DNA from 3 places in the Alkalihalophilus pseudofirmus genome. Region 3 is predicted to be linked to each of the others. Evidence: predicted binding sites of a transcription regulator. Region 3 holds the regulator's gene; each other region holds the start of a gene.
What was found. Region 3 encodes LexA, which represses DNA repair genes until DNA is damaged. Its sites were predicted from a motif close to CGAACATATGTTCG; they were not measured.
Positions count from the first base shown of each region.

Region 1: PQ478_RS06465 (DNA polymerase IV) is a predicted target of LexA. The motif match lies at 1,444-1,457, and genes of this name have one in related genera.
Region 2: parE (DNA topoisomerase IV subunit B) is a predicted target of LexA. The motif match lies at 1,847-1,860, and genes of this name have one in related genera.

Region 1 is NZ_CP117835.1:1,247,012-1,250,299, reverse strand. It holds gene PQ478_RS06470 (hypothetical protein) at 1-46, opposite strand, end outside; gene PQ478_RS06465 (DNA polymerase IV) at 169-1,416, opposite strand; gene PQ478_RS06460 (hypothetical protein) at 1,708-1,914, shown strand; gene PQ478_RS06455 (M20/M25/M40 family metallo-hydrolase) at 2,207-3,288, opposite strand, start outside.
Region 2 is NZ_CP117835.1:1,781,157-1,784,444, reverse strand. It holds gene parE (DNA topoisomerase IV subunit B) at 1-1,824, opposite strand, end outside; gene PQ478_RS09545 (GNAT family N-acetyltransferase) at 2,077-2,634, shown strand; gene PQ478_RS09540 (CoA-binding protein) at 2,673-3,086, opposite strand; gene PQ478_RS09535 (DUF2254 domain-containing protein) at 3,227-3,288, shown strand, end outside.
Region 3 is NZ_CP117835.1:2,488,741-2,492,028, reverse strand. It holds gene PQ478_RS13390 (hypothetical protein) at 245-577, shown strand; gene PQ478_RS13385 (hypothetical protein) at 619-852, shown strand; gene PQ478_RS13380 (hypothetical protein) at 917-1,177, shown strand; gene lexA (transcriptional repressor LexA) at 1,321-1,944, opposite strand; gene PQ478_RS13370 (hypothetical protein) at 2,093-2,386, shown strand; gene PQ478_RS13365 (YneB family resolvase-like protein) at 2,349-3,047, shown strand; gene PQ478_RS13360 (DUF896 domain-containing protein) at 3,186-3,288, shown strand, end outside.

The DNA.
Region 1 (3,288 bases), 1.2 Mb from region 3:
GCTCTGGCTGTTGATTTTGAATTTGCTGCAGGTGATTGACTTGCATGTGGCTCACGCTCCCGGTCTTCGTTTCGATTATCCATCGACCTTTTATATTCTTATTCTTTATATCGGCACGTCCTTGCCCATCTTACATGGGCATTCTTAAAACAAAAAAAAGAACCAGAATTATTCTGGTTCTAGAAAATCTTTGCTAAAACTCGTCCCTTCTTCAGTTGATGCTACTTCTTTTCTTTTCCATTTGCCAGACAATCCTTTTTGCAGTGCCTGCTCTCCGAATTTCTCATGCACTTCCTTAACTAAATGAGAAAGCTTTTCTTCTTTTATGTCATCTTGATAATGAAAGAGATCGAGTTGCTTATAAGCATATTGCTGCTCAATCAAATCGTATGTGCTGATACCTAGTAAGCGGACAGATTCTTGGTTCCATGCTTTTAGGAAAATTTGTTTAGCTTGTTTATAGAGATCTTCAGGCTTTTGAGCAGGATTTGAGAGCTTCTGGCTTCTCGTAATCGTTTGCCAATCATGATAGCGGATCGTCAGCTGGACCCCTCTTGCAAAGACTTGCTTTTTTTCAAGGCGCCTTGAGACTGATTGGGATAACTGCTTCAACGTTTGATCAATCACCGCCATGTTTTTAGTATTTTGCTTTAAGGTGGTTGAATGGCCAATTGTTTTAAATTCGTAGATCGCTTCAGGGTCTACCGGGCGATGATCAATACCATTTGCTCGTTCGTGAAGCTTTCGGCCGTTTGTTCCAAACCAGGCTTGAACATCTCCCATTTGAGCATGTGCCAGATCACCAATTGTTTTGATCCCTTTCTTTTCCCACTTTTCTACAGTGCGCCTTCCAATCCCATGCATCTCACCAATTGGCAAAGGCCATAACTTCTCTTTCATATCTCGTTTTCTCAAAATGGTAATGCCATTAGGCTTTTTCATGTCACTTGCCATCTTTGCCAAAAACTTATTTGGGGCAATACCAATACTACATGGCAAATCAAGCTCTACTTTAATACGGCGTTGAATTTCTGCGGCCAAATGCAGAGGGTGTATTTTGGACAGATACGCTGTTACATCCAAATACCCTTCATCAATTGATACTGGCTGAACAAGCGGAGTGTATTCTCTTAATAACTCAAATAAAGCACGGGACGATTCTTTGTACCGCTCAAAATTTGGTCTTCTTAACTCTAAGTCCGGACAAAGACGAAGGGCCTTCCAAACTGGCATCGTTGTTTTAACCCCTTTTGCACGAGCCTCATAACTGCTGGTGACAATAATTCCGCGACGCTCTTCTACATTTCCAGCAATCGCAAGAGGTTTTCCTAGTAAAGTGGGATCATATGACATTTCCACAGAGGCATAGAAGCTATTCATATCAATATGAAAAATAACTCTTCTTTGATTCATGATGATCCCACTCCTTTACACTTAATTATACGAAAGAATGTTCGTTTTTAAAAGTTATTGGTCCTAAAATAATTGCTGTACCATCACCAATTTTAATTAAAAGAATCCATTCTCATACTTTTTTAATTTTCGCCAAAACTAGTATCATACCAAGGATACAAAGTATAAGTCAATATTTTTTTGCGATTTTATTTAAAAAAACATTGCCTTTCATGTATATTTCAGATAAGGTTAAAGTAGCAGGCGAAACGATAAGGTTTTTGTCGAAAGCCTGCAAATTGGAGGTGTCTTATTATGACCCACTATCAGTTGAAATGTGATCAGCGCTATGCCGATGTATTCGACCGCATTGTCGTTCTCCTCCACGCATATAAAAAGGAACATGCCAAGTCACCTACGATTGCACAAATTGCATCTATAATCGGTGACAGTGAGGAAATGGTGTTAGAAAGCATAGAATTCGGACGGTATTCACCGCAACAATCGCCATTTTTACACTAGAACTTATCCAAATGTATGGACCCACGCAATATTCCGCACGATCGGCAAAATGACTATATAGTCGTTATCTCTTTCTGCCGAAACATCCCAGAAAAACTTCTTTGAGCTATAGTATAGATAGTAAGTTTTCGAGGTATACCAGGTGATGATTGCATGATTGCTCGTGTTTGTTTATTTATAAACCATACAAACAATTAACATCATCTGGCCCTCTTTTATGTATGTAAGATTCCCTATAAATAGAAAAAAACCGATGAATCTTCTTAAGTCCACCGGTCTCTTTACCCCTTAATTATTTTGCCGCTTCTTTTACTACCGCTACTACTGCTTCTGATAACTTCACAAGCTCTTTAATCGGCATTCTTTCATTCTTTGTATGGATCTCTTCGTAACCTACAGCAAGGTTAACAGTCGGCACTCCGTGTCCTGCGAAGATATTTGCATCACTTCCTCCGCCGCTTTGAAGTAATTCCGGTGTACGGCCAATCGCTGTCATTGCACGTTTAGCCACTTCAACAACTTCATCACCATCACCTAGCTTAAACCCTGGATACATCACATCAATTTCAACGTCAGCTTTTGTACCCATTTCCTTAGCCGTTTGTTCAAACGCTTCTTTCATTTTCGCTACTTGCGCTTCCATTTTTTCATTCACCAAAGAACGGGCTTCCGCCAAAATAGCCACGTGATCGCACACGATATTCGTTTGACTTCCCCCTTCAAAACGGCCGATATTTGCTGTCGTTTCTTCGTCAATTCGACCTAAAGGCATTTTTGAGATTGCTTTTGCTGCCACTGTAATAGCTGAAATCCCCTTCTCTGGAGCAACACCGGCATGTGCAGTCTTGCCGTGTACAACGGCTTTAACTTTTGCTTGTGTTGGTGCCGCTACAATAATATTACCTACAGGTCCATCACTATCTAGCGCAAAGCCGTATTTCGCTTTTAGATGAGCAGGATCCATTGCTTTTGCACCTACAAGTCCAGATTCTTCTCCGACCGTAATAATAAATTGAATCGTCCCGTGTTCGATATTTTGTTCTTTAAGCACGCGGATCCCTTCAAGCATCGCTGCAATACCCGCTTTATCATCAGCACCTAAAATCGTTGTTCCGTCTGTGACAACATATCCATCTTTAATTGACGGCTTAACTCCCTTACCTGGTACAACTGTATCCATATGAGAAGTGAAATAAATTGCATCTACCCCATCTTTTGTTCCCGGTAATGTACAAATGAGGTTTCCTGCACTGTGGTCTGTTTTATCAGCTGCATCATCTTCAACTACCTCTACTCCAAGAGAAGTGAATTTTTCTGTCAAAATCGGTGCAATTTCCGCTTCAAACTTTGTTTCTGAATCAATTTGTACAAGCT
Region 2 (3,288 bases), 710 kb from region 3:
GATCAACGTACGTGTTTCAGGGTCCATCGTTGTCTCCCATAGCTGAGTCGCATTCATCTCACCGAGACCTTTATAGCGCTGCAGCATATATCCGCGTCCGACCTTCTTAATTGCTGTATCAAGCTCCCGTTCATCCCATGCATACTCAATAACTTCTTTTTTGCCTGTTCCTCTGCTTACTTTGTAAAGAGGCGGAAGCGCAATATATACTTTACCTGCTTCAACAAGCGGGCGCATATAGCGATAGAAGAATGTTAAGAGGAGCACTTGAATATGCGCGCCATCCGTATCAGCATCGGTCATGATAACGATTTTATCGTAATTCACATCGTCGAGGTCAAAGTCTGCCCCTACACCCGCTCCAATCGTATGAATGATTGTGCGGATCTCCTCGTTTTTCATAATATCTTCAAGCTTAGCTTTCTCCGTATTAATCACTTTCCCGCGAAGAGGCAGAACCGCTTGAAATTTACGATCACGTCCTTGTTTAGCAGAACCACCGGCAGAATCACCCTCAACGAGATATAATTCGTTACGTTTAGGGTTTTTCGATTGAGCTGGTGTTAATTTCCCGCTTAGGAGAACATCCTTTCGCTTGCTCTTCTTACCGTTACGCGCATCCTCACGGGCTTTTCTTGCTGCTTCCCTCGCTTGAGCTGCTTTTACCGCCTTTTTGATCAGCATCGTGCTGATATCAGGATTCTCTTCAAAGAAATAGGAGAGCTTTTCTGAAACAAGCCCATCTACAGCCGAACGTGCTTCAGGTGTCCCTAGCTTGCTTTTTGTTTGTCCTTCAAACTGCAGCTTTGCTTCAGGCACTCGAACAGACACAATAGCCGTAAAGCCTTCACGGATATCAGATCCATCCAAGTTCTTCTCTTTTTCTTTTAGAAGCTTCACCTTACGAGCATATTCATTCACTGCTCGTGTCATCGCAGCTTTGGCGCCTAATTCATGCGTACCGCCGTCTTTTGTGCGGACATTATTAACAAACGATAAGACACTCTCTGTATAGCCATCGTTAAATTGAAACGCAAGCTCTACTTCAATCTCTTGGTGTTCGCCTGAAAACGATACAACAGGATGCAGCGTTTCTTTATCCTCATTTAAATATTCAACAAACGCTTCGATCCCATTATCATAATGGAAAATCTCGTTCTCTTGGTCACTGCGCATGTCACAAAGCTCAATTTTTAACCCTTTTAAAAGGAATGCAGCCTCGCGCAGCCGCTCTGATAACGTTTCAAAGTTATATGTGGTCACGCTGAAAATCGATGGGTCTGGTTTAAAATGAATTGTTGTACCAGATTTTCTAGTCGTCCCCTGTTTTTCTAGGGTTGTCACTGCCTTACCGCCGTTTTCAAAACGCTGCTTATATACCGTTCCATCGCGTTTGATTTCAACAACGAGCCATTCTGACAAGGCATTTACAACAGACGCCCCTACGCCATGCAATCCGCCGCTCGTTGCATAGCCTCCTTGACCGAATTTACCTCCTGCGTGTAATACAGTTAAAATGATCTCTGGAGTTGGCTTGCCTAATTTATGCATTCCAACAGGCATACCCCGGCCTTCATCTGTGACTGAAATACTGTTGTCACGGTGAATCGTAACTTTTATGTATGATCCGAATCCTGCAAGAGCTTCATCTACAGCATTATCTACGATTTCATAAACGAGATGATGCAGTCCTCGTCCATCCGTGCTTCCTATATACATACCTGGGCGTTTTCTAACCGCCTCTAATCCTTCTAATACTTGTATTGCGTCATCGTTATAATCAAGATGTTGTTTCTTAGCCAAGATTGGTACTCCTTTCAACATGCTACTTGTATTGTAGCACAAACGAACACATGTTTCTATTGGGTCTTTAACCTGTGTTCATTTAGTGGTTTAATGCACGTTCACCATTGCCTTTACTATTGTAGCTGTTATTTCAGTATTCGCAACCTCTTTTAGGGATTCCTGCTTTTTCTATGAAAAAAGTCATAGCGGATTTTGACGAAAGATTGACGATTGGCCATTGATCTCACATGCTATAATAATTGAGATATCAAATGTAGAGGAGACTAATGCGTGCAGACTTTTCAACTATCAGGGTTTACCGAACGTTTGATCGTAAGACCTTATCAGTACCATGATTATGTGAATTGGTTTAACCAATACTCAAGCCGGAAGCCTTCTGTGCACCTCTATGATGAGGGGCAGGTTGATATGAGTATGTGCACAGAACAATGGTTTTATGACTTGGTCAACCGGCATCAAGGGATGGCCAAGGAGGATTCATTATATGTATTTGGTGTGTTTAACAAGAGCGATCATACTCACTTAGGCGTGATCGATGTATCTACTTTAATGAGAGAAAACTTTCATTGGGGCAGAATTGGGTATACCATTCATAATCAACACTGGGGGAAAGGGTATGGGACAGAGGCCGTAAAGGAAGTGCTGCGTCTCGCTCATACGGAGTTAAATTATCACCGGATTGAAGCACATATCAATCTAGATAATAACGCCTCCATCGCCTTGGCTGAAAAAGCAGGCATGCAGTACGAGTGTATAAGAAAAGGATTCATACATGAGTTTGGAAAATGGACCGATAACCTCATCTACTACTCTCAATCAAACGAATAAAAACGTGCCTAGATAATAAGGCACGTTTTTATTTAGGCTTATTTAAATTTAGCGTGCTCTACTTTAATGCAGCGGTCCATAATAGTTTCCACATCATTCTCTTTTAAATAATCATACGCTTCTTGATTTGCAACCCCTAGCTGCGCCCAAAATGTTTTTGCACCGATTTCAACCGTATCACGAGCGACTTCGGGTAGAAATTCACTTCTTCTAAATACATTAACAATATCGACTTCACCGTCAATTTCTTTCAGGCTTGCCACTGCTTTCTCCCCAAGGACTTCATCTACAGTAGGATTGACTGGAATAATCGTATAGCCTGCATTTTGCATCGCTTCAGACACCATATAAGACGTTCGGTCTGGGTTTCCGGATAATCCTACAACAGCAATGCGCTTACTCGTATGTAGCACCTCTTTGATTTTCTCATCTGTTGGATTTTGAATAGCCATCGTTATGCACTCCTTTTTTATCTTAAAATCGTATATGGACTTCTTTACCTTCTTCAAGATTTGCTGCTCTTATTCCTGCCAAAATAAGAGATAACCTTTTCGTACATACTACATAAAACGGGTTAAGAGGGGGAGGAAATGTGCATCCGCTATTAATAAAATTGCGAAATCAATTTTGGTTTATCCCTGCTGTCTACAGTAT
Region 3 (3,288 bases):
TTCTATATATCTACACAAGTCGTGTAGATCATCGTAACTGTCAGGCTTTGAATATATTCCTTCACAAAAAAACTGCATTTATAATGCTTTCTTGAGATCTGATTAGTTTTAATCCCATAAAATGTTTCGCATACGCTTTTATGAAATTAATGTAAAAAAATAAACAAAAACTAGAGTCTTGTCTATACGCTATCATACTACATGACATACATATAAGTATTCCAAGAAAAAAGGAGGGAAAGTTATGTGGTGGTGTCATAAGAAATGTGATCACGGTGGCTCTGACGTATGGGCAAATAACAAGAATGAAAATAAGGTAGAAAATGAGAATACTTTAAAAGATAAGAACTACAACTATAACGTTAACTATTCCTATGTAGAAGATAGTGGAAACTCTAATGTTAATGTATTTGTAGATACTGAGGCGTTTGCTAGAGCAAATGCACGCAGCGGCGATGGCGGCGGCCCAGTAGCAGGTGATCAAGATCGCAGGCGCCGGAGGGATCGCGATAGAGGTCCTGTAGCAGGCGACCGCAGAAGAAAACATTGCTGTAAATGCTGGAATTGGTTTTGGTAGGCAGCTAAGAAGTTAAGACCATAATTGAGGAGGAGAATAAAATGGGTCGTAAGAAAAGAGAAAGACGTCGTGATGTTGCTGGTGTTTGGTTAAATGCAGAAGTTGATAGTCATAATAAGAACCGCAACCGTGTAGATAATGAAAATACGTTAAAGGATAAGAACTACAACTTTAACTTTAATGAGTCTTATGTAGATGACAGCGGGAACTCAGAAGTAGACGTTTTCGTAGATGCAGAAGCTTATGCTCGTGCACGTGCACGTTCACGTAGATAATTCCGTTATTTAATGGGTATTAGCATAGCTAATGCCCATTTCAACATAAGAGAGGTGAATGACGATGCAACATCGTAATCGTAATCAAACAGAAACGAAAGCTTTCGTTCATGAAAGTGGAAATTCAGATGTTGATGTAACCGTAAATATTGACACTTCTGCTTTAGCGTATGCCTTTGCATGTTACTTATTTGCAGATGGACGGTTGGATCAGAATCAATATCGTACGATGGTAAGAGAGATGGACCGGCAGTTTAGACGAAGAGGGTATAAAACGAGCAAAGAAGATCACAATGCTCCGCTCATAAGGCCGTGGGCGTTTTAAACTCTTGTTCATATAGATGAAAAGTTTGAAAGCTTTCTAGCTTTTAAACTTTTCATCTTTTTTTTATAAATACAATCATAAAAAAAGCTTGTCCTCATAATATAGAGAACAAGCGTATTGAGGACAAGCTTTTATATGAATATTTAATGAAGGGTACGGAACACTCCGATGACTTTTCCGAGAACCGTTACATCTTTTAGTAAGATTGGTTCCATAGTAGAATTCTCCGGCTGCAATCGGATGTAATCTTTTTCACGGAAGAAGCGTTTCACTGTCGCTTCATTTTCTTCCGTCATTGCGACAATGATATCGCCGTTATTAGCAGTTTGTTGCTGACGGACAATGACCATATCGCCATCGTAAATACCGGCTTCAATCATACTATCTCCTTGGATAACAAGAACATAAACGGAATCATTTGTTACCAAGTGATCAGGAAGAGGCAAGTATTCCTCAACGTTCTCAATGGCGGTAATAGGCATACCGGCTGTGACTTTACCTACAATCGGAACGTAAGCCGTTTTCTTCTCATGCACAACTGGGTCTAGCTCATCCATTTCTAGTACTTCGATTGCTCTAGGCTTGGTAGGGTCTCGTCTGATTAAACCTTTTTTCTCAAGTCTAGATAAATGGCCGTGAACAGTTGAACTTGACGCTAGTCCCACCGCTTCTCCAATCTCACGTACAGAAGGGGGATAACCTTTTTTCTTCACTTCTATCTTAATGTAATCTAGGATTTCTTGTTGACGTTTTGATAGTTTTGACACGAATAACACCTCGCTTTTGTTTCCTTCTTGACTAAATTGTACCATGCGAACATACGTAATGCAAACATAAGTTCTAAAATTAGCTTGACACAAACGAGTGTTCTCATTTATAGTGAATGGGAACAAACATTCTTATGGGGTGATGAAAATGATCAGAAAATTTTCAGGACAAGAATTATTTATTATGATTACTGCGGTTTTCGCATTGATGTTTATGTATAGCTCGATTCTTTTCTCTGGCGGAAATATAGACCAAGATGATATGACAAATACGATTGCACAAGAGTATGATTTAGTTAATAATGAGCAAGAGCCGCTCTCAAACGGTGAAGTTATAAAAGCCGGCCAATTAGATGCTTTAGACAAAGATGAATCAACAAAGGAGATTGAAAATCTGTATGCCTATGCGTACGAACAAAAAGACAAGCAAAATGATAAATAATAACCAAGCTATTATTTATTGTAGAGTAAGCACAGAAAAAGAAACACAGCAAACATCCATCGAAAGACAGAAAAGTGAATTAGAAAAGATAGCTGAAGATTACGGGCTAGAAGTGGTGCACGTAATTGAAGAGAAAGCAAGCGGTTATGAAATCGATCGTGAAGGAATATTGAAATTACTAGACCTTATTAAGGAAGACAAAGCACAATCAGTTTTGGTCCAAGATGATACTCGGCTTGGGCGCGGACATGCGAAGATGGCTATCCTTCATCAGCTCCGAAAAGATGATATTACAATCTATACGATTCAGGATGAGGGAGAGCTGCGCCTATCGGAAGCAGATTCGATGGTTCTTGATATCGTCTCAATTGTTGAAGAGTATCAACGTAAATTACATAATTTGAAAATAAAGCGAGGGATGAGGGCAGCGGTGGAAAGGGGATATAGACCTCAAGATAATCTAAGCGGCGAAAGAATAGGCGGCAGGGATAAAAAGGAAGTACCCATTGAAGATATTGTCCGGCTTCGTGAGCGTAAATTAACTTTTCATGATATAGCTGCGACATTAAGAGGTTTCGGTTATGATGTTTCAAAAGCCACTGTCCATCGCCGGTATCGTGAATATGAAGAAGCGAAATCAAATCAAGATTTAAACAGCTAAATTAGCTCGTAAAGCTCAATACACCTCACTTGATAGTGTTTATAGATTCATGATACAGTAGGATTTGTTCATATTTAGATATGTACATTTTAAATGTGATCATATTTACGCGTGTTCATTTTAAAGGTGGTGAATCAAATGCTATCAAAAGATAAGATTGCTAGAATTAATGAGCTTTCTAAACGATCAAAATCAACAGGCTTAACGAAATCAGAGGAAAAAGAGCAGCAAGCTCTTAGAA